Regions from separate parts of the Luteibacter sp. P4_E6 genome, predicted to be linked through region 2. Evidence: riboswitches for the same ligand, from Rfam matches in the RefSeq annotation. Region 2 holds a riboswitch; each other region holds the start of a gene.
What was found. Region 2 has a riboswitch for cobalamin ahead of AC1DT2_RS01120 (CoA-acylating methylmalonate-semialdehyde dehydrogenase). Riboswitches for the same ligand answer to the same signal wherever they lie in the genome.

Region 1 (6,445 bases), on a different contig from region 2:
TCGAACACCTGTCCAAGAATCTCCTGCGGCATGCCCGTACCGGTATCGGTCACGGCGAGCATCACGTACTGGCCCGGGCGGACGTCGGCATGGCCCTTGGCGTAAGCGTCGTCGAGCAAGGCATTGCCTGCCTCGACGGTGAGGCGACCCTGTCCGTTCATCGCGTCGCGCGCGTTGATCGCGAGGTTGAGCAGCGCGTTCTCCACGTTCGAGGGATCCACCAGGGTGTTCCACAACCCGCCGGCGATCACGGTTTCCACCTCGATGGCCTCGCCCAACGCGCGGCGCAACAGTTCGTCCATGTCGCGGACGAAGCGACCGATGTTGACGACCTTGGGTGCCAGCGGCTGGCGGCGACCGAACGCGAGCAGCTGTGCGGCAAGCTTGGAGCCGCGCGTGACACCCGCCATGGCATTGGCGACGCGACGCTCCGCGCGTTCGTTCCCGGAGACGTCGGCGGCGAGTAACTGCAGATTGCCGCTGATCACCTGGAGGAGGTTGTTGAAATCGTGGGCCACGCCGCCGGTGAGGTTACCGATCGCATCCATCTTCTGCGCCTGGCGCAACTGCTCCTGGACCACGTCCAGCGCTGCTTCGCGGTCACGCTCAGCCGAGACGTCACGGGCCACGGCGAAGATCAGGCCCTCGCTGGGCACCGCTCGCCACGAGAGCGTGCGCAAGCCACCGTCGGCGGTGCGATAGCGGTTCTCGAAGCGAAGCGTGGTCTCGCCATCGGCCAGGTGGCCGGTTTCGTCCTGGGTGCGCGAGATGTCTTCCGGGTGAACGAAGTCGAGATAGGAACGACCTAACGTGTCGCGCTCGCTCCAGCCCAGGATGGTTGTCCACGCCGGATTGACCGATAGCAGGCGGGTGTCGGTGTCGGCCACGACCAGGATGTCGCTGGAGAGAGTCCAGACCCGGTCGCGCTCGTAGGTACGCTCGACGACCTGGCGCTCGAGATCTTTGGCCAGTAGCCGGAGCTCGTGCTCGGCACGGCGCCGTTCCACGGCCACGCGCGTGCGGCTGGCTACTTCGCTGACGAAGCTGATCTCTTCCTCGGACCAGTCGCGAGGGTCCGCGTGGTTGAGGTACAGGAGGGCGACGAAGCCGCCCCGTTCCGTCACCGGCATATTGATGAAGGACAAGGCGGTGATGCCGGCCAGGGCATCGGCGGTGGCAGCCGTGCGTGGGTCCGTCCGGGCGTCGGTGATCACCGTGGTCACGCCACGTTTGAGCTCATCGATGTAGCTGCCGTAGTCGCGAAAGTGCAGTACGCCGGCGAGGGTCTGGATCCCTGGCGCATTCCAGTCTCGCTCCACCGTGATGGTTTCGGCCACCGGGTCGATCGTGCCGTAGCCGGCCCGGCTCACCTTCAGCGTCCGGCCGAGTACCTCGGCGACACGGTAGGCAATATCGATCGGATCTTCCAGATCGCGCAGCAGGTTGCCGATCTCGATCAGGGCAACGCGGCGATCTTCGGCGGCACCGGAGCCGTCGGTGCCCTCTCCCGCCGAACGGATCGTCACCGCCGCGGTGGCTGGCAAACCCGGCCGGGCTTCGAGCGATACCCGCACGTGGGCTCCATCGACCGTGGCGAGGGCCAGCTCGCGCACGCCGTTGCCTGGTATGACCAGCGGCAGCGCCGCGACAAGGCGATCGCGGCTGTCGGGGTCCCACAGGCCGAGGAACCCCGAAGGCTCGTGTTCGCGCAAGCGGGCGGTCACCCAGGCGTTGGCGTAGAGCAGCTCTCCCGAAGCCGACACGGCCGCAAAGCCAAATGGCAGGGCATCGAGCGCATGGGAAAGGAGAGTCTGGTCCTGCAATGCGAACGATGAGGGCATCTGTCGAGCAATCGTGGGAGGCTGGTGGGCGGCGATTTTATCGGTTCATTGTGGTTCCCTTTGTGTAGACGGCCTTCACAGAACCTTCATTGGCGAGCCGTCGAAAAACGCTTGACAACAGGGACTCCCCAGCCGATCAACCACCTACGCCAACACCCTACATCTTGTGTTGACGCACCCCTTCGCCAGCTATATCGTGTGTCTCGTTGGTGTCCGGAGAGGCGCGACTGCCCGTCGGACTTAATAGGGAATACCGGTGTGAATCCGGAACTGCCCCGCAGCGGTAAGTGGAAACGATCCCGTTCAATGCACTGGTCCTTCGGGGACTGGGAAGCGACGGGTAGGCGGACCGCAAGGTCCACGTCCACGAGTCCGAAGACCTGCCAGCAATCGGTGCCCGAGAGGCCTCGATAGTGGTGACGGCTTCCGCGGGGAAGCACGTCGCGGACCGGAGGCCTTCAAAGGCGCTCCGTCCCCGACATTTCCCGTGTTTTGCCCCCATCGCATCGAGCCGACCCTCGGGACGGAGGTTTGACCAAGGCCATGGGGCTGCCAACACAATGACGACGATGGATTCCGCAGCGCGCGAGCGCACCGAGACGGCCGACGCGGCCGCCACTCCCTCCGCAGCAACCGACAAGGCGCCTGCCGCCGGTTACAAGAACGACGCGCCGCCGGCCTTCGCGCTGACGCCGCCGCACAACCCCGGACAGATGCGCGTGACCAAGCGCAACGGCGGCCACGAAGTGGTCGACGTGAACAAAATCGTGCGCGCGGTGACGCGCAGCGCCGATGGCCTGTTTGCGGTCGATCCGATGCGCGTGGCGCTGAAGACGATCGGCGGCCTGTACGACGGCGCCACCACCCAGGAACTCGACCAGCTGTCGATCCGCACCTCGGCCGCGCTCACGGCCGAAGAGCCGGAATACGGCCAGCTCGCCGCGCGCCTGCTCGCCGCGTTCGTCGACAAGGAAGTGTCGGGCCAGGACATCCAGTCCTTCTCGCAGTCGATCTCGACCGGCTTCGACCTGGGCATCCTCAACGAGCGCCTCCGCGACTTCGTGCAGATCAACGCGCGCAAGCTCAACGATGCGATCGACACGACCGGTTCGCGTCGCTTCGAGTATTTCGGCCTGCGCACGGTGTACGACCGCTACCTGCTGCGCCACCCGACCAAGCGCTTCGTGATCGAAACGCCGCAGTATTTCTTCATGCGCATCGCCTGCGCGCTCGGCGGCAACGACGTGGCCGAGACGCTCGAGCTGTACCGCATGCTCTCGTCGCTGGAGTACCTGGCCAGCTCGCCGACCCTGTTCAACGCCGGCACCGCGCATGAGCAGCTGTCGTCGTGCTTCCTGCTCGACTCCCCGCAGGACGCGCTGGAATCCATCTACGCCAAGTATGGCGACGTGGCCCAGCTATCGAAGTTCGCTGGCGGCATCGGCCTGGCCTACTCGCGCATCCGCTCGCGCGGTTCGCTGATCAAAGGCACCAACGGCCATTCGAACGGCCTCGTGCCCTGGCTGAAAACGCTCGACGCCTCGGTTGCCGCGGTGAACCAGGGCGGCAAGCGCAAGGGCGCGGCCTGCGTGTACCTGGAATCCTGGCATGCGGACATCGAGGAGTTCCTCGAGTTGCGCGAGAACACCGGCGACGACGCGCGCCGCACACACAACCTCAACCTGGCCAACTGGGTCCCCGACCTGTTCATGCGCCGCGTGGAACTGGACGGCGACTGGTCGCTGTTCGATCCGAAGATCGTCCCGCATTTCGTCGACACCTGGGGCCCGACCTTCGACGCCGCCTATGAAAAGGCCGAAGCCGAAGGCCTCGCGTCGAAGTCGATCAAGGCACGCGAGCTCTACGCCCGCATGCTGCGTTCGCTGGCCCAGACCGGCAACGGCTGGATGACCTTCAAGGATCGCTCCAACGCGACCAGCAACCAGACCGCACTGCCGCAGAACGTCATCCACCTGTCCAATCTGTGCACCGAGATCCTCGAAGTGACCTCGGAAGGCGAGACGGCCGTGTGCAACCTCGGCTCGGTGAACCTCGCCCGCCACGTGGTGGATGGCCAGTTCGACTACGACAAGCTCGCCACCACCGTGCGCACCGCCGTTCGCCAGCTCAACCGCGTGATCGACCTCAACTTCTACCCGATCGCCACGGCGAAGACGGCGAACATGAAGTGGCGCCCGGTCGGCCTCGGCGTGATGGGCCTGCAGGATGTCTTCTTCAAGCTGCGCCTGCCGTTCGATTCGGAAGAAGCCCGCAAGCTGTCGACGCGTATCCAGGAAGAGATCTACTTCCACGCGCTGTCGATGTCGAACGAGATCGCCGAGCGCGACGGCCCGTTACCGGGCTTTGAAGAAACCCGTTCGGCCAACGGTGAAATGCAGTTCGACTACTGGCCGGCCGCCACGCCGACCGATGCCGACGGCCGCTGGGCCGATCTGCGCGAGAAGATCAAGGCCAAGGGCCTGCGCAACTCGCTGCTCATCGCCATCGCGCCGACGGCAACCATCGCCTCGATCGCCGGCTGCTACGAGTGCATCGAGCCGCAGGTGTCGAACCTGTTCAAGCGCGAAACACTGTCGGGCGACTTCCTGGTGGTCAACCGCTACCTGGTCGACGAGCTGAAGACGCTGGGCCTGTGGACCGGCGAAGTGCGCGACCAGATCAAGCTCGCCGAAGGCTCGGTGCAGGGCATCACGGCGATCCCGGCACGGCTGCGCGAGGTGTACCGCACCACCTGGGAACTGCCGCAGAAGGCGCTGATCGACCTCGCCGCCGCGCGCGGTGCGTACATCGACCAGAGCCAGTCGCTGAACCTCTTCATGGAGAACCCGAACATCGGCCAGCTCTCCTCCATGTACATGTACGCGTGGAAGTCCGGCGTCAAGACGACCTACTACCTGCGCTCGCGTCCGGCTACGCGTATTGCCAAGACCACGGTCAGCTCCCCGGCCGCCGTGCAGGCACCGATCGCCCCGGCCGCGGATGCACAGGAACAGGCCGAAGCCGCGGTGTTCTGCTCGCTGGAGAACCCCGAGTACTGCGAAGCCTGCCAGTAACAGTAGAGAAATGTAGGAGCCGATTCATCGGCGATAGGGGTACCGGAAACCTGTGGGAGCCGGCTATTGCCGGCGATCCCGCGGCAGCGGGCCAGACCGACGCAAGCACCCATCGCCGCTGAAGCGGCTCCCACAAAAGCCGCTCATTCTTTCCAGAGGTACCCGATGTCCGCTGCACCGATCACCCGCGACTCCAACATCCTCGAGCCCGGCTTCGAACTGACGCTGCGGCCGATGAAGTATCCGCAGTTCTACGAGATGTACCGCTCCGCCATCCGCAACACCTGGACGGTGGAAGAAGTGGACTTCTCGCTGGACACGTCGGACCTGAAGTCGAAGATGTCGGACGCGGATCGCCACCTCATCCATCGCCTCGTGGCCTTCTTCGCCACCGGCGACACGATCGTGTCGAACAATCTCGTGCTGAATCTCTACCAGCACATCAATTCGCCCGAAGCGCGCATGTACCTCTCGCGCCAGCTTTACGAGGAAGCGCTGCACGTGCAGTTCTACCTCACGCTGCTCGACACCTATATCCCGGAACCGTCGGAGCGCAACAGGGCATTCGCGGCGATCGAGAGCATCCCGTCCATCGCAGCGAAGGGCGAGTTCTGCTTCAAGTGGATCGACTCCATCCAGGGCCTCAACCGCCTGGACACCCGCGAACACCGTCGCCAGTTCCTGCTCAACCTGATCTGCTTCGCCGCGTGCATCGAAGGCCTGTTCTTCTTCGCCGCGTTTGCTTACGTGTACTACCTGCGTTCGCGCGGTCTGCTGCACGGCCTGGCTTCGGGCACCAACTGGGTGTTCCGTGACGAGTCCGGCCACATGGCCTTTGCCTTCGAAGTCGTACGCACCGTGCGCGAGCAGGAACCGGATCTGTTCGACGACGAGATGCGCATGCAGGTCGAAGCGATGCTCGAAGACGCCATCGCCTGCGAAACGCTGTTCGCCCAGGACGTGCTCTCGGGCGGCGTCGCCGGCCTGTCGGTCACCGACATGCGCCAGTACCTCGAGTACTGCGCCGACCAGCGCCTTGTGCAGCTGGACATGCCGAAGAAGTACGGCTCGAAGAACCCGTTCGACTTCATGGACCTGCAGGACGTCCAGGAACTGACCAACTTCTTCGAGCGCCGCGTCTCGTCGTACCAGGTCGGAGTGGAAGGCGAAGTCGCCTTCGACCAGTCGTTCTAAGAATCTGGAACCTGGCGGAGATGAACCTGTGGGAGCCGGCTATCTGCCGGCGATCCCGCGGCAGCGGGCCAGATAGAGGCAAGCACCATCGCCGCTGAAGCGGCTCCCACAGTAAAGCGGTTTTGAGGCAGCGGCTGTATCATTGCTGCACTGCAACAGGAACAGCCTCATGACCGACATCGCCCGCCCCACCGAGGCCCGCCTCCTCGAAATCGTCTTCCCCGACCACACCAACCACCTCGGCACGCTGTTCGGCGGCCAGGCTTTGGCGTGGATGGATAAAGCGGCCTTCCTTGCCGCCTCCCGCTACTCCCGCCAGATCGTCGTCACCGCCCG
Region 2 (9,404 bases):
CGCGGACAGCAGCCCCAACATTGCCGAGGTGGCGACGCCGGCGATGGAGGTGCCGAAGGCAAAGCCGAGTCCCTTCACGGGAGCAGCGAGCGATCCACGAATCGCCTGGAGGTCGGTGGCGCTTTCCAGCGCCAGGCCGGTACCGCGGAGCGTGGCCATCATGCCCAACAGTGTGCCGAGCATGCCCAGCAGCACCAGCAAGCCGACCAGGTACGGCGTAAGCGACGGCGCAGGCAATGCCACGCGCTCACCTTCGACACGCAAGCGGACGGCATGGCGCAGGCTCGGGTGCAGGCGATCGAGAAAGCTGCCCAGGCTCGAAGGCGTGGCAGACAGATCGGCGACAGCATGCTGTAGCGTGCCTGTTGCCTGGCTATAACGATGCAGTTCAAGCGCACCCGCGATGTAGCAGACGCCGATCAGCAGCGCGACGGCGGCACCCAGCGGGTTCGAGCCCACGTAGCCCACGCCGATCCAGCACACGGCGACGAAGCCGACGACGAACACTGCAAGGTTGAGAAAATTTCTGAACATGACTTTCCAGTTAGCTGGCACGAAGGGCTGCGAGCAAGCCTTCGACCGGTTGAAAACGAACGTCCAGTTCGGCGAGCAGTACGCTCTGCATGTCTTTACGGAACACGTCCAGCCACAAGGCTGACGCGTCGGCGGGTGAGCCCTGGGTGCGCTGGCGCAGGCCGTCGAAGTACTCGCCCAAGAGGGTGGGCACCTTACCCAGGAGGGATTGCTCGCGCGCGCTCAGCGCCAGCTCCATCACCGCGTCCACCTCCGCGAGCCGGGCCTTCTCGGGCGACCCCTGCGCGAGCATGTCGCGCAGGTTGCCCCTGAGGCTGCCCGTGGTCGCCTGGATCTTCCTTTGCAGGGCGATATAGCGCTGACGAAGCGGCGCGTAGTCGTTGGCGGCATCCAGGTTCGGCATGCCAAGGGCCTCCCGCTGCGCCGAGGTCAGGAAGGCGCGGTCGGTGTTGATGGCATGGACCAGCGCATCGTGCGAGCGCAGGCACTCATCTTCCGCCGCCTGCCCGAAGACCGGCACGTCATCGTCCGGTGCCGAAGGGTTGCCATCGAGCGCCGTCGACAAGGCGACCGCCTGCTTCCAGTCGAGCCAGTGGCTCAGCCGGTCCGGAAGGGAAGCACCGGATTGTGGGGCGTCGACGTCGGTGAGGCGGGTCAGCAGGCGAATGAACGCCGGGCCCCGGACCGTCGACCGTTGAGGTGCTGCTTGCACGCTTTGACCGGCTAAAAGACGACCATTTTACACGCGAACGCAGGCAAGGCCGTTGCACGTCGATGGCAGGCCGGGTCTCAGATGCCGCGGGAATATCAGGGCGCCTGAGAATGGGGTGGCCGGCGCTCAGGCGCCCGTCGGGCGGGGATTGGCCGGCTGGGCCCCGTGACCTTCACGAGGACGCATCGCCACACGGACCAGGTAGATCACGATGAGCACGTTGGCCACCAGGATGGCCAGCTTCAGCCAGCTGAAACGCTCGAAGCATTCGTAGATCTCGACCGGAACGAGGGAGCCGGTGGCAATGACGGTAAACCACTCCGCCCAGTACTTCCGCAGCCACAGGCCGATCCCCTCGGTGGCAAAGATCGCCGCGTAGACCAACGCCACGATGCCGACAGCGACGAACTTCGCCGGGCCCATGCCCTCGAGCAGGTGCACCAGGCTCCAGCGCATGCCGTTGCTTTCGGTCAATTGCAGGTGTTCCAGCCACTGCACGAGGTGCTGGAAACTTTCCTGCTCATCCAGGCGGAACGCCGCGATGGCGATGAAGATCAGCCCGATGGTCTTGACCGCCTTGTAGACCGCGATGATGCGGAGGCCGGCGGGGTAGTGGGGCGTCGCTTCCGGATCGGTCGATGTGCTGTCAGGGGCCATGCTGCCGATCTTAGTAGACAAGGAGGTGCATTCGGTACAAGCCGCGGCCGGATCCCAGACATAGCCTCGACACAGGCCGGACTAGCTTGCAGCGTCCGCCCGCGACCGCAATCCATCCATCCCATCGAGACAGCCGCCCATGAGCTACCGTCCCGCACCGCGTCGCTCCGTCCTGGCCAACGCCATCTACGGCCTCCTCAATCCCATTCCCTTCGGCTTCTTCGTCGCCGCGCTGATCTTCGATGTGGTCTACAGCCGTAGCGGCGAGATCCTCTGGATGAAGGCCGCCGCGTGGCTCATCGCCATCGGCCTGGTGTTCGCCATCATCCCGCGCGTGGTCAACCTCGTGCAGGTGTGGATTACCTCCCGGCGCAGCACGGTCGCCGCCGAACGGCTGGATTTCTGGCTGAACCTGCTGGCCATCATCGTTGCCGTCATCAATGCCTTCGTGCACAGCCGCGACGCGTATGCGGTGATGCCCGCCGGCGTCTGGCTTTCCGCCCTGACGGTCCTGGTCCTGGCCATCTCGCACATCGTCATTGCCGTGCAGCCGACCGCTCCTGGGAGCCTCGTCCATGAATAAGACCCTTTATCGCAGCGTGCTGGCCATCGCCTGCGTGGCCGTCCTTGCCGGCTGTGACGAGAAAGCGTCGTTGCAGCCCGACCAGCAGTCGGGCGACAACCCGCCCCTGCCCAAGGCGCAGAGCTTCATCGTGCCGCCCATGCAGGTGCCCGACAAGGCAGGCTGGAAACAGGGCCAGATCCCGACGGTCGCGCCCGGCCTGAAGATCGAAGCCATGGCCGCCGGCCTGATGCACCCGCGCCAGCTTTATGTGCTGCCCAACGACGACGTGCTCGTCGTGGAGTCCAACGGTCCGGGCACGGAACCGCTGACCACACCCAAGCAGCTCTTCGCCGGCATGGTGAAGAACCAGTCGGGCAAGGGGGGCAAGGGCGGCAATCGCATCACCCTGCTGCGCAAGAACGCGAGCGGTGGGTGGGACAAGCACATCTTCATCGAGAACCTGAATTCGCCCTTCGGCCTGCAGCTGATTGGCGACACGCTCTATGTCGCCAACACCGATGGCATCGTGAAGTTTCCTTATGTGACCGGGGAAACCGAGATCAAGACGCCCGGCGTCGGTTTCACGGACCTGCCGAACACCATCAACCACCACTGGACCAAGTCGCTCCTGGCCAGCCCGGATGGCACCAAGCTCTACGTGGGCGTGGGCTCCAACAGCAACATCACCGAGAACGGCCTGGCCGTGGAATACCGCCGCGCGGACATCCTCGAAGTGGATGTCGCGACGGGCGCGAGCCGCATCTATGCGTCGGGGCTGCGCAATCCGACCGGACTTCAATGGGAGCCCTCCACCGGCAAGCTCTGGGCCATCGTGAACGAGCGCGACGAGATCGGCGCCGACCTCGTGCCGGACTACATGACCTCGGTACAGGAAGGCGCGTTCTACGGCTGGCCCTATAGCTACTACGGCCAGAACGTGGACAGCCGCGTCAAACCGCAGCGCCCCGACATGGTCGCCAAGGCGATCAAGCCCGACTATGCGATCGGCTCGCATGTCGCGCCACTGGGCCTGCTGATGTCGGCCAGCAACGGGCTCCCGGCGAACTACCAGGGCGGCGCCTTCATCGGCGAACACGGCAGCTGGGATCGCTCACCGCTGAGCGGTTACGAGGTCGTCTTCGTGGCGTTCAAGGACGGCACGCCGGTCGGCAAACCCGTGTCCGTGGTCAGCGGCTTCTACTCCAAGGATGAGAAGCAACTCTTCGGCGCCCCCGTGGGCCTGGTGCAGGACAAGGAAGGGGCGATCCTGGTCGCGGACGATGTCGGCGACACGGTCTGGCGCGTGACGGCGGCCGCCGCGAAATAGGCGGTACAAGCCGTTGTAGGAGCCGATTCATCGGCGATAAGGCCGCGCTACGTAGCCGTGCCTTATCGCCGATGAATCGGCTCCTACAAAGAGCTGACGTTTACTCTCTCTGTGGGAGCCGCTTCAGCGGCGATAGCCGGGTTGCCCCGAACCCCATCGCCGGCAAAGCCGGCTCCCACAAAACTCAGGCTGTTACCTGGCGTTCTTTTTCTTTTCGTCCTTGATGGCTTTCTTTTCTTTCATCGTCTTTTCCGGCTTTTTCTTGTCGCTCTTCTTTGAATCCAGGCCCTTGCTCATATCGCCTCCTCAGTCAGGGTTACCACGCGTGTCGCGCGCCTGATGCAAGATTACGCCAATCCGCGGTATCGCAGCGCGTCTACGAAGAGCGTAAGTGCTGACGACATGTGCCGACGATTGGGGTAATAGAGGTGGTAACCCGGGAACGGGGCACACCAGTCCTCCAGCACGGTAATCAACTCTCCGGCCTCGATGTATGACCGGGCCATATCTTCCGGTACCCAGGCCAGTCCCAGGCCGTCCCGCGCCGCCCGCAGGATGTGCGCCGTGCTGTTGAGGGTCAATTGGCCTTCGACGCGAACCTTGATCTCGCGGCCCTCCTTCTCGAACTCCCAGGGGAACAAGGTGCCGTAGGTGGGCAGACGGATGTTGATGCAGTTATGCGCGGTGAGGTCTTGCGGCACGGTCGGCCGGGAACGTCGTTCGAAATACGACGGCGCGGCGACCACCACCATCCGGAAGTCCGGACCGACGCGTACCGCGATCATGCCGTTGCCGACCTGCCCGCCCAGACGGATACCGAAGTCGTAGCGTTCGGCGACGATGTCGACCAGTTCGTTGTTGGCGGATACCTCGACCTGGATATCCGGGTAGCGCGGCAGGAAGGTCGCCAGCATCGGTTCGAGTACGGCTTCCACGGCGTGTACCGAGGTGCTGATGCGGATCGCCCCGGCCGGTTTCTCGCGGAACGAACTCAAACCCGTCAGCTCCGCCTCGATGTCATCGAACATCGGGCCGATGCTGGTGACCAGCCGTTGCCCTGCTTCCGTCGTCGACACGCTGCGCGTGGTGCGGGCGAGCAGGCGCACGCCGAGACGGCCCTCGAGTTTGCGGATGGTGTGGCTAAGCGCCGACTGGGTGGTGTCCAGTTTCGCGGCCGCGCGGGTGAAGCTGCCTTCCCGGGCAACGGCAAGGAAAGCGACGAGGTCGTGGAGATCCTTGCGCATGACACGTGAAACCCACTCATGAATGGCGCAAGGATTTTAGCATCCGGAACACCCGTGCTGGGCTACAGCGAGGAATCGCCCCATTCCGGCACCCCCTGGGAGTCGATTCATGAATTCTGGCTATGAGACCAAGCCGGTTTGACCGGCTAGTCGCGTGAGCACCGGGCCCCTAGATTGGTCAGCTCACAGAGGACACGACATGCAGACACGCAAACTCGGATCGACCGGCCTCGAAGTTTCCGCCATCGGCCTCGGCTGCATGGGACTGCGCTTCGGCTACGGCCCCGCCACCGAACGCGAACCGGCCATCGCCCTGATCCGGGCGGCGGTCGAGCGCGGGGTAACCTTCTTCGATACGGCCGAGGTCTACGGCCCGTTCACCAACGAGGAAGTCGTTGGCGAGGCACTCGCCCCCTTCCGCGACAAGGTGGTGATCGCCACCAAGTTCGGCTTCGACGTTGGCGGTGTGCCAGGCGCACTCAATAGTCGCCCCGAACACATCAGGGCCGTTGCCGAGGCCTCGTTGAAGCGCCTGCGCACCGATGTGATTGACCTGTTCTACCAGCATCGCGTCGACCCGTCCGTACCCATCGAAGAGGTGGCCGGCGCGGTCAAGGACCTGATCGCCGAAGGCAAGGTGAAGCACTTCGGCCTGTCGGAAGCGGGCGTGCAGACCATCCGCCGCGCTCACGCCGTGCAGCCTGTGGCGGCCCTGCAGAGCGAATACTCGCTGTTCTGGCGGGAGCCGGAAGCCGAAGTGATGCCGACCCTGGAAGAACTCGGCATCGGCTTCGTTCCTTTCAGCCCGCTGGGCAAGGGCTTTCTTACCGGCAAGATCGACGCCGCTACGAGCTTCGACAGCAAGGACTTCCGCAACAGCGTGCCGCGTTTCTCTGCGGAGTCGCGCAAGGCGAATCAGGCACTCATCGATCTGCTGGGTACCATCGCAAACGCGAAGCACGTCACGCCGGCACAGATCGCGCTCGCCTGGCTGCTGCACCAGAAGCCATGGATCGCGCCGATTCCGGGCACGACCAAGCTGCATCGACTGGAAGAGAACCTAGGTGCGGCCGACCTCGCACTCAGCGACGAGGATCTGCGCGACATCCACGACTCGGTCTCGAAGATTCCGCTGCAGGGAGAGCGTTATCCGGCCCACCTGCAGGCGCTCGTCGGCCGCTGAGTTCTACCGCACTGCAGCTTGAGCGGTTCGGCCACCCGGCTACACTCGGGAGATCACAGGTGTCCTGTCGTCGCTTACGCGGCGCGCAGGGTGAAACGGGAAGCCGGTGCGGATCGCGAGATCCTATTCCGGCGCTGCCCCCGCAACGGTAAGCGAGAACACCCGACGAGAGACCACTGCGCTAGCGCGGGAAGGTGTCGGGGTGGTGCGGTACGCATCGCTCGCAAGCCCGGAGACCGGCCTGTGCAGGCGCCTTAGGGTGCCTCCTCGGGTGTTGCGGCGGGCAACCGGACGGGCTGATACGGCGCGGCCACCCGCTGCTCCGGGTCCTCTTGTCTGCTCCGCAGCACCCATTTCGCGGGTGAGCGTACGGAGCAGGACCATGAACAAGCTGGACTCAGTTGCGGCCGATGTCGCGACCGTAAAGTTGCTGATCGACGGCGTCTTCGTCGAATCCCAAACCACCGAATGGCGCGATGTCGTCAATCCCGCCTCACAGGCCATCCTCGCGCGCGTGCCATTCGCCACGGCTGACGAGGTGAACGCTGCCGTTGCCGCCGCCACGCAAGCGTTCAAGACCTGGCGCAAGACGCCCATCGGCGTACGCGCGCGTATCTTCCTCAAGTACCAGCAACTGATTCGCGAGCACATGGGCGAGCTGGCCACCCTGCTCAGCGCCGAACAGGGCAAGACCCTTCCCGACGCGGAAGGCGACGTGTTCCGGGGCCTCGAAGTGGTCGAGCACGCGGCCGCCATCGGCAACCTGCAGCTGGGCGAACTCGCCAACAACGTGGCCGGCGGCGTCGACACCTACACTCTCCTGCAGCCGATTGGTGTCTGCGCGGGTATCACGCCGTTCAATTTCCCCGCGATGATTCCGCTGTGGATGTTCCCGATGGCGATCGCCACCGGCAACACCTTCGTGCTGAAGCCGTCCGAGCAGGACCCGATGGTGACGATGCGCCTGGTGGAACTGGCGCTCGAAGCCGGCGTCCCGAAGGGCGTACTCAACGTGGTGCACGGCGGCGAAGACGTGGTCAACGCGATTTGCGACCACGCCGATATCAAGGCGGTGTCCTTCGTCGGCTCCACGCGTGTCGGCACGCACGTCTATCACCGTGCATCGCAGACCGGCAAGCGGGTGCAGTGCATGATGGGCGCGAAGAACCACGCCGTGGTGCTGCCCGATGCCAACAAGGACCAGACGCTCAACGCGCTCGCGGGCGCGGCGTTCGGCGCGGCGGGACAGCGTTGCATGGCGGCTTCGACCGCGGTGCTCGTCGGCGAGTCGCAATCCTGGATAGCCGACCTCGTAAGCAAGGCGAAGACGCTGAAGGTCGGCGCAGGCAACGCCGCCGATACCGATGTCGGCCCACTGATTTCCTGTGCGGCGCGCGAGCGCGTCGAGGCCTTTATTGCCTCGGGTATCGAGCAAGGCGCCATCCTCGAGCTCGATGGCCGCAAACCGCGGGTGCCGGGCTTCGAGGACGGCAACTTCGTCGGTCCGACCATCTTTTCCGGCGTGCGACCCGGCATGCGCATCTACGACGAGGAAATCTTCGGGCCGGTGCTGGTCATCCTTGCCGCCGACTCGCTCGACGACGCGATCGCGCTGGTCAACGCCAATCCGAACGGTAACGGCACGGCCGTGTTCACCCAGTCCGGTGCCGCTGCGCGTCGCTTCCAGGAAGACATCGACGTGGGCCAGGTGGGTATCAACGTGCCCATTCCCGTCCCGGTACCGCTGTTCTCCTTCACCGGCTCGCGCGCCTCGAAGCTGGGCGACCTCGGCCCCTACGGCAAGCAGGTCGTCATGTTCTATACCCAGACCAAGACGGTGACACAGCGCTGGTTCGACGACGACACGCTACACGTCGGCGTCAACACCACCATCAGTCTCAAGTGATGGCCGCGGTCATGGATATTCCCCGGACACCACCGCCACAAACGGACCTGAGCGAAGACCAGCTCGCGTTTCGCGATGCCGCGCACGCGTTCGCCCTGGCCGAGCTTGCGCCACATGCGGCGCGCTGGGACGCAGAGAGCGAGTTCCCGCGTGAGGCGATAAGCAGGGCCGGCGACCTTGGTTTCTGCGGCCTTTACGTTGACGAAAAGGCCGGTGGCACGGGGCTCACGCGCCTGGATGCGACCATCGTCTTCGAGGAACTCGCTGCCATCGATCCCTCGACGGCCGCCTTCATCAGCATCCACAACATGGCCACCTGGATGCTCACCGCACACGCGACGCCGGCCCTACGCGACATATGGGGACCGCTTCTCGCCAGCGGCACGAAGCTGGCGTCGTATTGCCTCACCGAGCCGGGCGCCGGCTCGGATGCCGGGTCATTGAAAACCCGGGCCGAGCGTGACGGCGACTCGTATGTGATCAGCGGCAACAAGGCGTTTATCTCCGGCGCCGGAGCGACGGACATGCTGGTGGTGATGGCACGCACCAGTGAAGGCGGCGCACGCGGCATAAGTGCCTTCGCGGTGCCGGCGTATTCTCAGGGTATCGGCTATGGGCGCAATGAGGAGAAGCTGGGCTGGCACAGTCAACCGACGCGAAGCGTGAGCTTCGACGGCGTGCGTATTCCCGCGGACCATCGACTGGGTGCCGAAGGCGAAGGTTTCAAGATCGCGATGAAGGGACTCGATGGCGGGCGCCTGAACATCGCTGCATGCTCGCTCGGCGCCGCCCAGGGCGCACTGGATGCAGCCCGTCGCTACATGGGTGAGCGCAAGCAGTTCGGCAAGAAGCTGGGGGAATTCCAGGCCTTGCAGTTCAAACTTGCCGACATGGCCACGCAGCTCGTCGCCGCACGCCAGATGGTGCATACGGCGGCACGCAAGCTGGATGCCGGCAGCAGCGATGCGACCGTATGGTGTGCGATGGCCAAGCGCTTCGCCACGGACGCCGGTTTCACCATCTGCAACGATGCCCTGCAGATTCATGGCGGCTATGGCTACATCCGCGAGTACCCGATCGAACGGCTGTTGCGCGATTCCCGCGTGCACCAGATCCTCGAGGGTACCAATGAAATCATGCGCGTTATCATCGCGCGTCACCTGCTCAATACCGAAGAGGAACTGCGATGAGCGACACCGCGACGCGCTACACCGGGCTTACGCTGGAGATCGACGGCCACGTGGCCATCGTCACGCTGGCCAATGCCCCAGCCAAC
Region 3 (4,922 bases), on a different contig from region 2:
GTCGATCAGCACCGACAGGACCACGAAGCCGACGAAGGCCAGATGCTTGCGCAGATAGATGCCGCCAAGGAAGAACAAGGCCATGGACGCATCGGGTAGATGAAGGGCATCGCCGAAGTGATTGAAGCGCGTGGCGATCATCACTAGCGCGAACAGGCCGGCAACAGCAGTGAACAAGGAACGTGAGAGCGGCTTCATAAGGTGACCTCGAAGGTGGGACGGTTACGAACGGGGCTGGTAACGCAGGGTCAGCATCCAGTTGCGCTCCGGCTGGTTGTAATACTGCGCAGTCTCGTAGCGACGATCGAAAATGTTGTTCGCCGACAGTTCGATTTTCCACGCCGGGGCGAAGGCATAGGCCATGCGAAGATCGGTCAGCGTGTAGCCGCCCAGCCGGTTGGCGTTGGCGGTGTCATCGAAGCGATAGGCCGAAGCGAACACGCTCGCACCGACGCTGAACGCGCCGAAGCTGCGGTCGACATCGATATTTGCGGTGCGACGCGCACGACGCGGCAGCAGGTTTCCGTGCGTGTCATCGTCGCTATCGTCGATCGGCTGCAGCCAGGTGGCGTTTCCGGCGAGGCGCCAGTCACCGATGGTTGTGTCCGCGGCCATCTCGACGCCACGGATGCGCGAGCGGTCGATGTTATTCGCCCCGCCGAACGGGAACAGCGGACCACTCAGGCTCGAGTCGAACACGATCAAATGGTCGATCTTGTTCTGGAAGCCGTTGACGGACCAGTGGCCCCAGCCCGGCGTGCCCCGCAACCCCAGCTCCCAGTTCTTCGATGTCTCCGGGCCCAGATCCGGATTGCCGTAGTCGGGGAAATACAGGTCGTTGAAGGTCGGCGCCTTGAAAGCGGTGCCGTAGCTAGCGGTCACGCGCAAGGTCTTCGTCAGCGCATAGCCGTACTGGAGGCTGCCGGTGGTCTTGCCGCCGAACTGGCTGTTCTCGTCACGACGCACGCTGCCCTGTACGGAGCTGTCGCCGTACTCCTGCTGCCACTCGGCAAACAGCGCGTGGTTGCGGCGTGCATCGACGAGGTAGTCGGTGCTGCCAACCACGCGATCGCGTTGCCAATCGAAGCCCACGGTGGTGAGGCCGGCGCTCTCACCGACGCGACCGAGATCGGCCTGGAGGGAAGCGAGGTCACGATGCGTGTTGAACGTGTCGGCGTAAACGCCATTCTCGTAGTCGGTCGAAAGATCTTCGCTACGGCTCAGGCTGGCGGTGATCAGGATGTCCTGCGCCGGCTTGTAGCGCACGCGGCTGCCCAATACCTGTGTCGCCGACTGGGCAAAGTTGCTGCTGGTGCCGTCGTAGTGGTTGCGGCCTTCCGTACGCGTCGCCGTGGCGTCAGCGTCCCACTGGTCGTCGAAACGCCAGCCGCCCAGCAAAGACAGCGCATTATTCTTGTAACCATCCCTGTCGGGCTCATACGTGAAGCAGCCGGCGCCGCCCGGGCTGGGCTTCCCGCGGCACGCATTGATGCCGTCGGTCTGGTCATGGGTTGCCTGGACGGAGTACCAGCCTTGCGCACCGCGACCGGCGAAACCGACGGAACCGCTCGCCGCGTCGTATGAGCCCACGCCTACCGAGAAGTTCGGTACGAACGCGCCCTCGGGATGACGGGTGAAGATCTGGATGACGCCACCGAGCGCTTCCGAACCGTAAAGGCTGGAGTACGGACCGCGCACGATTTCGATGCGCTCGATCTGGTCGACCGGGATGTCCTGGAAGGCAGCAGTGCCGGAGGTGGCCGAGCCGATCTTGACCCCGTCCACCATCACCAGCACGTGATCGGATTCGGTACCGCGCAGGAACACGGACGTGGCCTTGCCCGGACCGCCGTTGTTGGCGATCGACACGCCCGGGGTACCGCGCAGCAGGTCAGCCAGGGAATGCGGCTGGAGACGCTCGATATCGGCGCGGTCGATCACCGTCGAGGCGGCGAGGACCTGGCTCTGGGTCTGGTCTGTGCGACTGGCCGTGACGACGACCTTGTCCAGATCGGTGGAAGCATCATCGGCGATGGCCGCAGCGGGCACGAGCAAAGCGATCGCGATGGAGACCGCGAGGGTGGAAGAACGAAATGACACAAAACAACTCCTGCTAACCGCGCCTACCCGCGCGGCATCAATGGCGAGGAACAGGAGGCGGGAAGACAGGATCGCGGAGGGCAAAAGGCCGACGGCAACCCACGACATGGCCCTCCGCCTGTCCGGTGTACCTCATGGCCGGTCTCCGGGCTCGCGAGCGCAGGGAATCCCTACCGGACGGCGCCTTCCCATGCCTATGGCACAGTGACTTGATGCCGACCTTTGCTCGCCTACCGTTGCGGGGGCAGCTCCGGAATGGTGGCAGCCTCGAAAGGCCGCGCACGTCACCGGATTCCCGTTTCAATCCTCGGCACTGAAGCCTTGGATCACCTTGGGCGCAAGTAGTGTATCCGAACGCGGCACACGGYGGCATAGATGGCCAATTAAAAGAAGGGTGCGCGGCCGAGCCGGCCGCTGAGTGCCCCAAAAGCCTTAAAAGGTTGCATCGAATTCCTTGCTGCCCGACCACAGCACGGTGTTGTGTTCACCGGTCAATCATCGTCGCCCCACAGGGCGATCAGTGCTCGCGAACCGTCGCGCCTTTCACCGCGTTGGCCAGCCGCTGCTTCATGACCGCATCCGACGGATTGGCGTCGCTTCCGTAGTACAAGGTGTAGAGCACGTTGGTATCGGCACCAGGCGTACCGAGCGTCGTGCCAGCCCAGCTCATGTCGGAGTCCTTGTACGGCTGTCCGTCCCCTGGGTGGGCGCGGGTAACGATGTCCTTCCAGCCGGAAAGATAATCGCGCGGCGAGTCAGGGAATGGCTTCGGATGCCGATTGATGCGTACGGCGGTGTACTTGTCCATATCCGGCTGAGCGCTAATGCCCGCGATACCCAGCGTCGCGCTGCCGTCGCGTCCCAGATAGCCGTAGCTGACGGCGAGCTCACCGTTGGCTTCGATCGGCTGCAAATCCGGGCCATAGCTAAGCGAGAATCCCGCCGGCGCGATGGAAAACCGCTTGCCGAAGTCGATGGCGAGATTCGCAGAGGCCAGCTCCGTGGGCACCCAGTCACCTTGCTGGAGGAATTCCTTCCAGGCAGCGAAGCTACCGTCGTAGGTCGTGGAGATCAGTCCGAGGAGGGTTTCGGTCTGGACGCTATCGGCGTGCCGGAAACGCGACTGCGTCTTCGACAGGAGAACGACATAACCGTCGGGCACGGGTAGCGAGTACACCTCGAGCACGGCGTCGATAGCCGGGAAGGCAAAGTCGCGATGCTGCCAACGCCGATGCCATCGATCGACGACGACAACGTCGCTGATGGGCGACCCGAGCGACGTCATCCTGACTTTCTCGTCGCCCACGTCACGCGTGAACGTGGAGGCTTTGAAGATCAGGTCCACGAGGCCGGCGGCGTCGGAGTACAGCTTGGCCAGGGGCAGATCGTCTGGCTTTCGCACATGCAGCAGTATGACTTTCCCCAACAGGCCGGCATCGACGAAGCCATTGCCTGGAAGTGCTGACTTCGCGTGCTCGGGTATCCAGTAGGTCCACTCGTTGTTAGCACCACGACGAAGTGCCATGGGGTAGGCATCGAGCGGCGCACCGGCGGCAAGGATTTTTTTGCTGCCATCACCCTTGGGAAACATGTTGGCATCCTCCCGGCCGAGAAGCTCCTTCCACTGGGAATCGAAAAAGGTGTCGGCCTGCGCCAGGTAACTCTTGGCGAAATCGTCAAAAGTAAGTGGCAGGTCGACATGCACGCGGAAGATCCCATCCTGGGTCGCGTCCATGAAGATGGCACGGCCCGAGGCACGCCTTTCCGAGTCCACCGATTTCGTCGGCGCATCCAGAACCAGACTGATGGGCAGCGCGAAGTTGAGGTTTTCGTTGGGCGACTTGCGCAACACCACGCCGATCACCTTCCCGTCCTTGTCCAGGAGGGGGCCGCCGCTATTGCCTGGCGATGCGGCCGCCGAGAAGCGGATCCACTTCCACTGGCCATTCTCGTCTTCCGGCGTATCGGACGTGTACAGGCCATCGCGTACCACGACGCCTGTGCCCAACGCATTACCGACCGCGTAAACCGCCTCGTTGAGATGGTTACCACGGTCGACGGCCAGGGGTTTCACGTCCGGCGCGTTGGCCACGGTGAAGACCACAAAATCTTGCGCCAGGGAAAATCCGACGACCTTGTCGATGGCAAAGACCTTGCCGTCCGCGTCACGTAGCAAAGGCGGACCCGAACGGCCGCCAATGCCGTCAATGACCACGTGGAAAGCCGTGACGAAACGGTTCTTGCCAATGGCGAACGCCGTTCCGATCGAATTGTATTTGTCGTTGCGGTATTGGAAGGGGAGCTTTTCCAGCGGGAGCGGCTTCTCGTAGCGTGCGGATGAATCGTCGGGCTTGGCCAGCACCACCTCGAACGTGGCGCCTTTCACCACGGGCAAATGCGACGCGTCCAGGGTGGCGGCAGACAGGCTCTGCGAGAACCACACGGCTATTGAGAAGAGGGTCAGGCGGCAGATACGTCCGTGAATTTGCATGAAGGCGCTCGGGCTGGTGGGCCGGGAGTTTCAGCAGCCTCCCTGGCAAGGCTTGAACCGCGTCAGACGATACAGTGTCAGTCAACCCCACTCAATAACGACGGCAGAGTGTCTGCCGCAATTATTGCAAGACAACCGGGAGCCCCGGTTTCGCAGCCTGCGTCCAGGTTCCGGAGAATCCGCCCGACTTCGTCGGCACCAGATCGAACGTCTCGAGAACCACGCCATGCTCATCCTTATGTTGCAAGATCCAGTGCCCGGATGGCGCCTTGGCGATGTCGAGGCCGATCGATGTGCCAATCCGTTCGTAGAAATAGCTCGCGCCGGAAGT
Region 4 (9,404 bases), on a different contig from region 2:
ACCTCAATCGAGGGCAGCGCGGCCACGCCAAGCAGCATGTATGCGATCGCACCGGCAAGGGTCAGGCCCGCCGCAAGCAGCGACGTACCTCTCGGCCGGCGAATGAATGGTGCAAAAAAGTTCACGACACTTCCTGTGATCGCGGGAAGCATACCCGCGCCCGTGGACTTTATGACGGCAGCGCGACGGTGTCGCGTGTGCCTTTAGTGGGGGCCCTGCCGGAAGGCAGGGGTGTCGCGTTCATTTATATCGAGGCAAAACATAGGGAATCGCCGCTGAAGCGGCTCCCACACAGAGCCTGGCACCTTCCATCACAAGGCTTGGCACCTTCCATGGTCAGGCAGGTCTCATGTGGGAGCCGATTTATCGGCGATGGGGGTGACTCAACGCGCCGGCGAATACCGCACGGTCAGGTAATAGGTCCGCCCCAGCTGGTTGTAATACGCCGCGGTCTCATAGCGACGATCGAACGCATTGGCCAGGCGACCCTGGACGCTCCAGTCGCTATCCACGTGCCAGGTGGCACGAACATCCGCCGTCGCGTAGCCGCCCAGGCGTGTCGTATTCGCGGCATCGTCGTAGCTGTAACCGGCGGAGTAGACCGAGCCACCGACGGTGAAGGCGCCGAGATCGCGGTCCACGTCCACGCGGGCCGTACGCTTGGGACGGCGTGCCAGGAGGTTGTTGTACTCGTCACCGCTGTCACGGTCCTTCGGCTGCTGCAGGGTGGCGTAGCCACGCAGGTGCCAGCCGTCCACGTCCGCGCCCAGCTGTCCTTCAACGCCACGGATGCGTGCCTTGCTGACATTGATCGGCAGGAAGTTCGCATCGAAGCCGATCAGGTCGTTCACCCGCGTCTGGTAGGCGTTCACCGCCCAGTTCCAGATGCCCGGGCGGGCCGACAGGCCGATCTCGGCCGTGCGCGACTTCTCCGGGCTCAGGTTCACCGGCGCGCCGTACGGGTAGTACTCGTCGTTGAAGGTCGGCGCGTGGAACGCGGTGCCGTAGGAGGCGGTGACCTTCATGCCGTTGTCGAAGCGGAAGCCGTACGCGGCCTGGCCGGTGGTGTGGTTGCCGAACTGGTTGTTGTGGTCGTGACGTGCCGACAGCTGGATCTCATTGGCGCCGAAGATGCCCTGGTACAGCGCGAACACGCCGGTGTTCTCGCGCGTGTCCTTCAGGTAATCCGTGTCGCTCTTCAGCTTCTCCTGCTGGAAGTCCACGCCGACGCTGAGCGTCTGGCCCGGAGCGAGCGTGAAATCGTTCTGCCAGGAGGCCTGGTTGCGCTTGGAGTACAGGTAACCCACGCGCGCCTTGTCGACGCCGTAGTTCACGAAGTCCAGGGTCTTGTCGGCGCCGTTGAGGTAGTTGTCGGCGCGGTCCTGGTTCTGGCCCAGGCTGATCGACATGCGCCAGTTCTCCAGCGCGTTGAACGCGAGCTTGGTGCCGGCGACCTGCTGCGAGCGGCGGGTCAGGTTCTGGAAGTCACCGTCGTATTCGATGTCGCCCTTGCTACGCAGCCAGCTGCCGGTGAGCTCCGTACCGTCGTCCCAGCGGTAGCCGCCGGAGAGCGCGCCGTTATAGGTGCGGTAGGCGTCATGGTCGGGTTCGTCGGTGAAGCAGCCTTTGAAGGCCTCGCCCGCACCGACACGGCAGGCATTGATGCCCGAGGTGTACTGGCCGCCGAGGCTGGCGTTGTACCAGCTGTGCTGCGTGCCACCGGACAGGCCGAACTGGCCGTCGGTGTAGCCGTGGCTGCCACCGGTGACCGACACCGAAGGCGTGGGCGCTTCGCCGGCCTGGCCGTGGCGGGTGAAGATCTGGATGACGCCACCGATGGCGTCCGAGCCATACAGGCTCGACTGCGGGCCGCGAACGATCTCGATGTGGTCGATCTGGTCCACCGGCAGCTGCTCGTAGGCCGGGATGCCGGCACCGACCGTGCCGACGCGCACACCGTCCAATAGGACCAGGGTGTGCGAGGAGTTGGTGCCGCGCATGAACAACGATGTCTGCTGGCCGATGCCACCGGTGTTCGCCATGACGATGCCCGGCAGGCCGGTGAGCAGGTCCTGCACGCTGACCGGCTGCAGGCGCTCGATGTCCTCGCGGGTGATCAGCGTGACCGGGGCGAGCACTTCGTCGAGCGGCGTGGCCGCACGGTTGGCCGTGACCACCACCGGATCGAGCTTCTCGGCGGGAGCGTCGGCCGCGTGGGTGGCGGCGATGGACGACAGCAGGGCCATCGCGAGCAGGGTCTTCTTCATGGAGCCGTTTCCTTAGTGCGTCGCTAAAGGCGAAACGGAGGACAAACGGCGAACGGCATGCGGGCACGGATCGACCCGGAACGCTGTCCGGATCCGCCCTCCGCGAATCGCCCAACATAAAACGCCCCGCGAGTGTCGCGAGGCGAATGCRTCGGGCCGGTCTCCGGACTCGCGTCAGCCACCTGCCGTGGCGGAACCCGGCGCCTTCCCGCTTTCGCAGTGGCGTATGGCCGGTTTCCGTAAAGACCTTCAGGCCTTCCTGTCGCTTACCGTTGCGGGGGCAGTGCCGGAATAGTCGCGAGGCGACGCACCGGCTTCCCGTTTCATCCCACCAGCGACCGCCGGCCGGGACACCCGAACGGCGCCACTCTAGCGGGCCGCCGGGTTCATGTCACGCGGATTTAACAAACGTGACGGTGTCAGCCGACGACGCGGACGCCACCGATCCAGGTCTCGACGACCTCGTGGTTGTGGTCCATCACGACCAGGTCGGCACGGTAGCCGGCGGCGATGTGGCCGTGGGTGGCGCCGAGGCCGAGGAAGGCGGCCGGGTAGGTCGAGGCCATGCGGGCGGCTTCGTCATAAGGCACGCCGACCATGTTGATCGTGTTGCGTACGGCCGTGGCCATGTCCAGCGCGGAGCCGGCCAGGGTGCCGTCGGCGGTCTGGCAGACACCGTCCTTCACCGTGATCGTCTCGCCCTTCAGCACGAAGGTCGGGTCGTCGGAGCCGACCGGCGGCATGGCATCGGTCACCAGCATCATCTTCTCGCGCGCCTTCGCCGCGATGGCGACACGCAAGGAAGCCGGATGCACGTGGTGGCCGTCGACAATCAGGCCGCACCAGCTGGCGGGATCCTCGAGTGCGGCGCCGACCACACCAGGTTCGCGGCTGGTGAACGGGGTCATGGCGTTGAACAGGTGCGTGAAGCCGCGAATGCCAGTGGCCAGCGCGTTACGCGTGGTGTCGTAGTCGGCGGCGGTGTGGCCGGCAGCGACGATGACGCCGTTGGCGACCAGCTCCTGCAGCACGGCGGCGCTGGCGCGTTCCGGTGCGAGGGTGAGCAGAGTCACGCCGCCGTGGCGGCGCGCGACCATCGCCACGTCACTCGCATCGGCGATGCGGAACTTGGCCGGATCGTGCACGCCCTTGCGTTCGGGCGCGATGAACGGGCCTTCGAGATGGATGCCGAGCACGCCGGGCACGCCCTGGGCCACGGCTTCGTTCACGGCGTCGATAGCCTTCGCCATGACGTCGACATCGTCGCTGATGAGGGTGGGCAGGAAGCCGGTCGTGCCGAACTTCGCATGCGCCTCGCCGATCCTGCGGATCGCATCGACGGTGGGTACGTCGTTGAACAGCACGCCACCGCCGCCGTTGACCTGGCAGTCGATAAAGCCGGGTAGCAGGGTGCGGCCACCGAGATCGTGGCGTTCCGCCGCGCGCACGCGCGGATCGGATGGCAGCGCGAGACCGGTGATTTTTCCGTCGTCGATGAGGACGGCAAAGCCACCCTGGAATCCGTTATCGGTAAGGACGCGGCCGTTGACGAGGGCGAGGGTCATACGAGGAACTCCATGAATCAGACGGTTTCCGTCACCTTGTTCAGGTGCGGCGGGACGTCGGGATTGAAGCCACGGCGCAGTGCGAGGGCGGCGGTGGCGCGATAGAAGCTCTGCACGGTGACCAGCACCGCGGCGATGGGTGCCGTGGCGACGAGCGGGAGGATGTCGTCACCCGTGGCACCCGGCGCGGCTACCCACACCTTGGCACCGCGCTTGCGGAACTCGGCGGCGACCTCGAGCACGCCGGGCAGGGTGTCGTCGTTCTGCGCGAAGAACAGCACCGGAAAATGGGGGCCAACCAGGGCCATCGGGCCGTGCTTCACCTCGGCCGCGCTGAAGGCTTCGGCATGCAGCCCACAGGTTTCCTTGAACTTGAGCGCGGCCTCGAGCGCACCGGCGAAACCAAAACCACGACCGACGACGAACAGGTTGTGCGCATCCACCAGCCCGTCGGTGAGTGCCGACCAGTCGGCGTTCCAACCGTGACGAAGCTGGGCGGGCAGCGCGGTGATCGCATCGGCGATCTCGGGCTTGCCGCTCCACCGGGCGGCGATGTGCAGGATGGCGAACAGCGCGCCGAGATAACTCTTGGTCGCGGCGACGCTGGTTTCCGGTCCGGCGTGCAGGGGCACGACGACGTCGGCGACATCGGCAAGCGGCGAATCCACCACGTTGACCAGCGCGACCACGTAGGCACCCGCCTTTTTCGCGGCCTCGGCATTGCGGACCAGGTCGGGGCTCTTGCCGGACTGCGAGACGGCCACATAGAGCGCGCCGTCGAGGCGCTGCGCCGCGTGGTAAATCGAGGTGACCGACGGCGAGGCCGACGCGGTGACGACGCCGAGCTGGGTTTCAAACACGTACTTGGCGTACATGGCCGCGTGATCCGAGCTGCCACGTGCGCAGGTGATGACCATGCGCGGCGGTGTGGCGCGCAGGCGCTCGGCGAGCGCCCCGATCACGGCTTCGTTGTTGGCAAGTTGCCGCTCGACGACCTCGGCGGTCTCGTGCGCTTCGCGGAACATCAGGGTGTCTTGCGGCTGGATCGTCATGGTCTGGTTGGCTCGTTAGTCGCTTTGCAGTTCGGCGACGAAGTCATAGATGTCCCCGCGGTACCAGGAACAGGTGAATTCGACGATCCGGCCGTCGTCGAGAAAGCTGCGGCGTTCGATGCTGAGTCCCGCGCTGCCGGCGCTCAGGCGCAGCAGTCGCGTCTGCGCGGGGCCGAGCACGACGGCACGCAGGCGTTGCAAGGCACGAAGCGGGCGGTTGCCCAGCTTGTCCAGGGCCTCGTAGAGCGAATCCTCGACCAGGTTCGGGTCGGGCAGGAGCGACAACGGCACAGCGCTGCGCTCGATGGCCAGCGGTTCGTCGCCGGCATAGCGCAGGCGATGCAGGCGGACCACCTGGGTGCCCGGCGACAGGTTCATCGCCATGGATTCCTCGGGGGTGACTTCGCCGATCGCCCGTTCGAAGAACTCGGAGCGCGGGTTGAGGCCGCGCGCACGCAGGTCCTCGGTGAAGCTGGTCATCCGCGAGAGCGGCTTGACGATACGTTCGGAGACGAAGGTGCCGGCGCCGTGGCGCTGGGTGAGCAGGCCGTCCTCGACCAGGCCACCGATGGCCTTGCGTACGGTGACCCGGGACAGGGTGAGGGCCCTGGCGAGATCACGTTCGCTGGGCAGTGCATGGCCGACCTGCACCTCGCCGTTCTCGATCACGTTGCGAATAGCCCGACGCAGGCGCATGTACGCCAGCGGCAGCCGGGCGGCCGGGTCGTGCTGCAGGCGCTGGTATTCGGCGACGAGGGCGATTTCCATTTCCTGAAGATACCAATACCCGACCACTGGGGCAAGCGCGTGCAAGTTCGTCCATACCACCGGAGGATTCAAACAGTCGTTTGCACGATCCAAATGGGCGCTGGAAACGTTTCCGTTGGGTAATCGTGCCGCCAATGGCGGCGAAACGCCGCGGCGATTGGTACGGGGCTGGTATGACCTGGTATGTCACTGGTACGATCCGGTGGCATCTTCCCTCGACGTTGAACAGGCCACTGTCGTGAGCGCACAACTCCTGCCGATCGAGCCGTTCGATCTGGTCATTTTCGGCGGCACCGGCGACCTCGCCGTCCGCAAGCTCCTCCCCGCCATGTACCACCGGTTCGTCGACGGCCAGATCCAGCCGAGCAGCCGGATCATCGGTGTCGCCCGCGAAGGTCTCGACGACGCCGGGTATCGTGAGCAGGTCCGCGTCGCCATCGAGAAAGGCGTGGCCCACGTGGCCAAGGCCCAGCTCGACGCCTTCATCGCGATGATCGGCTACCGCTCGCTGGACGCCCGCAAGGCCGACGGCTGGGACGAGTTCTCGGCCCTCATGGCCGCGCAGCCGACGCATATCCGCGTGTTCTATCTCTCGACCGCGCCGGACATCTTCACCGACATCTGCCAGCGACTCGGCTCGTTGGGCCTCAACGGCGAACGCTCGCGCGTGGTGCTGGAAAAGCCGATCGGCCGCGACCTGCAGAGCGCCAACGCGATCAACGACGCGGTCGCCGGCTACTTCACCGAATCGCAGACCTACCGCATCGATCATTACCTCGGTAAGGAGACGGTGCAGAACCTGCTGGCGCTGCGCTTCGGCAACGCGCTGTTCGAGCCGCTGTGGAATGCCCAGCACATCGACCACGTGCAGATCACCGTCGCCGAAACCGTGGGCGTCGGCCATCGCGCCGGCTACTACGACCGTGCCGGTGCCCTGCGCGACATGGTCCAGAACCATATCCTGCAGCTGTTGTGCATGCTCGCCATGGAGCCGCCGTCGTCGCTGGAGCCGGATGCCGTGCGCGACGAGAAGCTCAAGGTGCTGCGGTCGCTGCGTCCGATCGATGCGAGCAACGCTGGCCTACTCACCGTGCGCGGCCAGTACCGTGCCGGCGCGGCCGAAGGCCAGAGCGTCCCGGGTTACCTGGACGAACTGGGCAGCGACCAGTCCAAGACCGAAACCTTCGTCGCCCTCAAGGCGGAGATCGGTAACTGGCGCTGGGCTGGTGTGCCGTTCTACCTGCGCACCGGCAAGCGCCTTCCCAGTCGCGTTTCGGAAATCGTGGTGACGTTCCGTGCGCTGCCGCATTCCATCTTCGATCCCGCCAATGGTCCGCTGCTGCCGAATCGCCTGACGCTGCGTCTGCAGCCGGACGAAGGCGTGAAGCTGTGGCTGACCATCAAGCATCCGGGTCCGGGTGGCCTGCGCCTGCGTCACGTGCCGCTCGACATGAGCTTCGCGGCGGCGTTCGGCATCCAGCAACCGGATGCCTACGAGCGCCTGATCCTCGACGTGGTGCGCGGCAACCCGACCCTGTTCATGCGTCGCGACGAAGTCGAGGCCGCATGGAACTGGGCCGGTCCCATCCTCCAGGCGTGGGAAGGCGGCGGCGAGACGCCGAAGCCGTACACCGCGGGTACCTGGGGTCCGAGCGCCGCCGTGGCGCTCATCGAACGTGATGGCCGTACCTGGGCCGAGGACGCTGCCTGATGAACGCAAAAGTGAACCGCCATGAATTCGCCGATCGCCTGACCCTCGGCGACACGCTGGCCAAAGATATCGCGAGCAAGCTCGATGCCGCCGTCAAGGCACGCGGCAAAGCCAGTCTCGCCGTCAGCGGCGGCAGCACGCCGAAGCTGATGTTCGCCGTGCTGGCCGAGCAGGAAATCGACTGGTCCAAGGTCACGATCACCCTGGTCGACGAGCGCTGGGTGGATGAAGACAACGAGCGCTCCAACGCGCGCCTCGTCAAGAAAACGCTGATCGCGCACGAAGCACACGTCGCCGGTTTCCAGCCGCTGTTCGACAAGGCGCATGCGGACGATGTCGACGCCGCGCTCGCGGGCGTCGGCGCAAAGGTCGACGCACTCGGCAAGCCGTTCGACGTCGTCGTGCTCGGCATGGGTCCGGATGGTCATACCGCTTCGTTCTTCCCCGGCGGCGACCATCTCGCCCAGGCGCTCGACCTCGACGGCAAGCAGAGCGTCCTGTCGATGCGCGCCGACGGTGCCGGTGAGCCGCGCATCACGCTCAGCCTGCCCCGTGTACTCGATACGCGCGCGCTCTACCTGCACATCGAAGGCAACGACAAGAAAGAGATCCTCGGCAAGGCGCTTGCCGGCGAAGATTTCCCGATCGCCGCGGTGCTCAAGCAGGACCGTGTCGCCGTCGACGTGTACTGGTCGCCCTGAGCCTGCTTTTTACCTGAGCTTTGCAAGCCATCGTGCCGCGCGGGATACGCGCGGCCCGGGTCGCCCCGGCGGGGGCCGGCGACCCCACTACGTAGCCACGCGGGACTGCCATGAACATCCACCCTATCCTCGCCGAGGTAACTCAGCGAATCGTCGAGCGTAGCCACGCCTCGCGCGCCGCCTTCCTCACGAAGATCGAAGGCGCACGCGGCAAAGGTGCGAAGCGACATCACCTCTCGTGCGGCAACCTTGCCCACGGTTTCGCCGCCTGCGGCGAGAACGACAAGGATGCACTGCGCAACGGCCACGCCGCGAATATCGCCATCGTGACGTCGTATAACGACATGCTCTCCGCGCACCAGCCGTACGAAAGCTATCCGGAGCGCATTCGCGCCACCGCGCGCACGTTCGGCGCCACGGCGCAGGTCGCCGGTGGCGTGCCGGCCATGTGCGACGGCGTGACGCAGGGACGGCCCGGCATGGAGCTGTCGCTGTTCTCGCGCGACCTCATCGCCATGGCCACCGCCGTCTCGCTCTCGCACGACATGTACGAGGGCGCGCTCTACCTGGGTATCTGCGACAAGATCGTACCGGGCATGCTGATCGGCGCACTGAGCTTCGGTCATCTCGCCAGCGCCTTCGTGCCTTCGGGTCCGATGCCGTCGGGCATTCCGAATGAAGAGAAGTCGAAGGTCCGCCAGGCGTTCGCCATGGGTAAGGCATCGCGCGCCGAACTGCTCGATGCGGAAGCCCGTTCGTATCATGGCGCCGGCACCTGCACGTTCTACGGCACAGCCAACTCCAATCAGATGCTGATGGAGATCATGGGTCTGCATATTCCAGGTGCCAGCTTCGAGGCACCAGACACACCGCTGCGCGAGGCACTCACGGCGGCGGCTGTCGAGCGCGTGCTCGCCACGGACTGCCTCGGCGACCATTACATGCCGATCGGCCGCATTATCGACGAGCGTGCCATCGTAAACGGCGTGGTCGGCCTGCATGCGACCGGCGGCTCGACCAATCACCTGCTGCATCTGGTCGCCATCGCGCGTGCCGCGGGCATCGAGCTGCGCTGGGACGATTTCGACGCCCTCTCGGCGGTCGTACCCCTATTGGCGCGCGTGTATCCGAACGGCTACGCCGACGTGAATCACTTCCATGAAGCCGGCGGCATGGCTTTCCTGATGGACCAGTTGCTCGACGGTGGCCTGCTGCACGGCGACGTCAACACCATCATGGGGCATGGTCTGGAAGCCTATCGACACGTGCCGCGGCTCGAGGGCAATGCGCTCGCCTGGGAACGCGTCTCCAAGGAGAGCGGCAACCGCGGCGTGCTTCGA

Region 1: it holds a riboswitch for cobalamin, as region 2 does, so the genes downstream of both, AC1DT2_RS04020 (ribonucleoside-diphosphate reductase subunit alpha) here and AC1DT2_RS01120 (CoA-acylating methylmalonate-semialdehyde dehydrogenase) in region 2, are expected to answer to the same signal.
Region 3: it holds a riboswitch for cobalamin, as region 2 does, so the genes downstream of both, btuB (TonB-dependent vitamin B12 receptor) here and AC1DT2_RS01120 (CoA-acylating methylmalonate-semialdehyde dehydrogenase) in region 2, are expected to answer to the same signal.
Region 4: it holds a riboswitch for cobalamin, as region 2 does, so the genes downstream of both, AC1DT2_RS01235 (TonB-dependent receptor domain-containing protein) here and AC1DT2_RS01120 (CoA-acylating methylmalonate-semialdehyde dehydrogenase) in region 2, are expected to answer to the same signal.

The regions. Positions count from the first base shown of each region.
Region 1 covers NZ_JBFUJE010000031.1:13,787-20,231, forward strand. Annotated here, with positions in the region: gene AC1DT2_RS04015 (hybrid sensor histidine kinase/response regulator) at 1-1,841, opposite strand, end outside; cobalamin riboswitch at 2,032-2,243, shown strand; gene AC1DT2_RS04020 (ribonucleoside-diphosphate reductase subunit alpha) at 2,402-4,915, shown strand; gene AC1DT2_RS04025 (ribonucleotide-diphosphate reductase subunit beta) at 5,081-6,109, shown strand; gene AC1DT2_RS04030 (acyl-CoA thioesterase) at 6,279-6,445, shown strand, end outside.
Region 2 covers NZ_JBFUJE010000006.1:6,640-16,043, forward strand. Annotated here, with positions in the region: gene AC1DT2_RS01085 (DUF802 domain-containing protein) at 1-534, opposite strand, end outside; gene AC1DT2_RS01090 (DUF3348 domain-containing protein) at 545-1,246, opposite strand; gene AC1DT2_RS01095 (DUF2127 domain-containing protein) at 1,373-1,924, opposite strand; gene AC1DT2_RS01100 (DUF2231 domain-containing protein) at 2,043-2,486, shown strand; gene AC1DT2_RS01105 (PQQ-dependent sugar dehydrogenase) at 2,479-3,795, shown strand; gene AC1DT2_RS01110 (LysR family transcriptional regulator) at 4,143-5,039, opposite strand; gene AC1DT2_RS01115 (aldo/keto reductase) at 5,239-6,222, shown strand; cobalamin riboswitch at 6,263-6,481, shown strand; gene AC1DT2_RS01120 (CoA-acylating methylmalonate-semialdehyde dehydrogenase) at 6,605-8,128, shown strand; gene AC1DT2_RS01125 (acyl-CoA dehydrogenase family protein) at 8,140-9,318, shown strand; gene AC1DT2_RS01130 (enoyl-CoA hydratase) at 9,315-9,404, shown strand, end outside.
Region 3 covers NZ_JBFUJE010000119.1:4,674-9,595, reverse strand. Annotated here, with positions in the region: partial or broken gene AC1DT2_RS09725 (hypothetical protein) at 1-198, opposite strand, end outside; gene btuB (TonB-dependent vitamin B12 receptor) at 223-2,100, opposite strand; cobalamin riboswitch at 2,220-2,449, opposite strand; gene AC1DT2_RS09715 (S1 family peptidase) at 2,618-4,591, opposite strand; gene AC1DT2_RS09710 (hypothetical protein) at 4,713-4,922, opposite strand, start outside.
Region 4 covers NZ_JBFUJE010000007.1:1,314-10,717, reverse strand. Annotated here, with positions in the region: gene AC1DT2_RS01240 (efflux RND transporter permease subunit) at 1-125, opposite strand, end outside; gene AC1DT2_RS01235 (TonB-dependent receptor domain-containing protein) at 384-2,267, opposite strand; cobalamin riboswitch at 2,405-2,640, opposite strand; gene nagA (N-acetylglucosamine-6-phosphate deacetylase) at 2,687-3,832, opposite strand; gene AC1DT2_RS01225 (SIS domain-containing protein) at 3,850-4,884, opposite strand; gene AC1DT2_RS01220 (GntR family transcriptional regulator) at 4,900-5,652, opposite strand; gene zwf (glucose-6-phosphate dehydrogenase) at 5,891-7,363, shown strand; gene pgl (6-phosphogluconolactonase) at 7,363-8,064, shown strand; gene edd (phosphogluconate dehydratase) at 8,175-9,404, shown strand, end outside.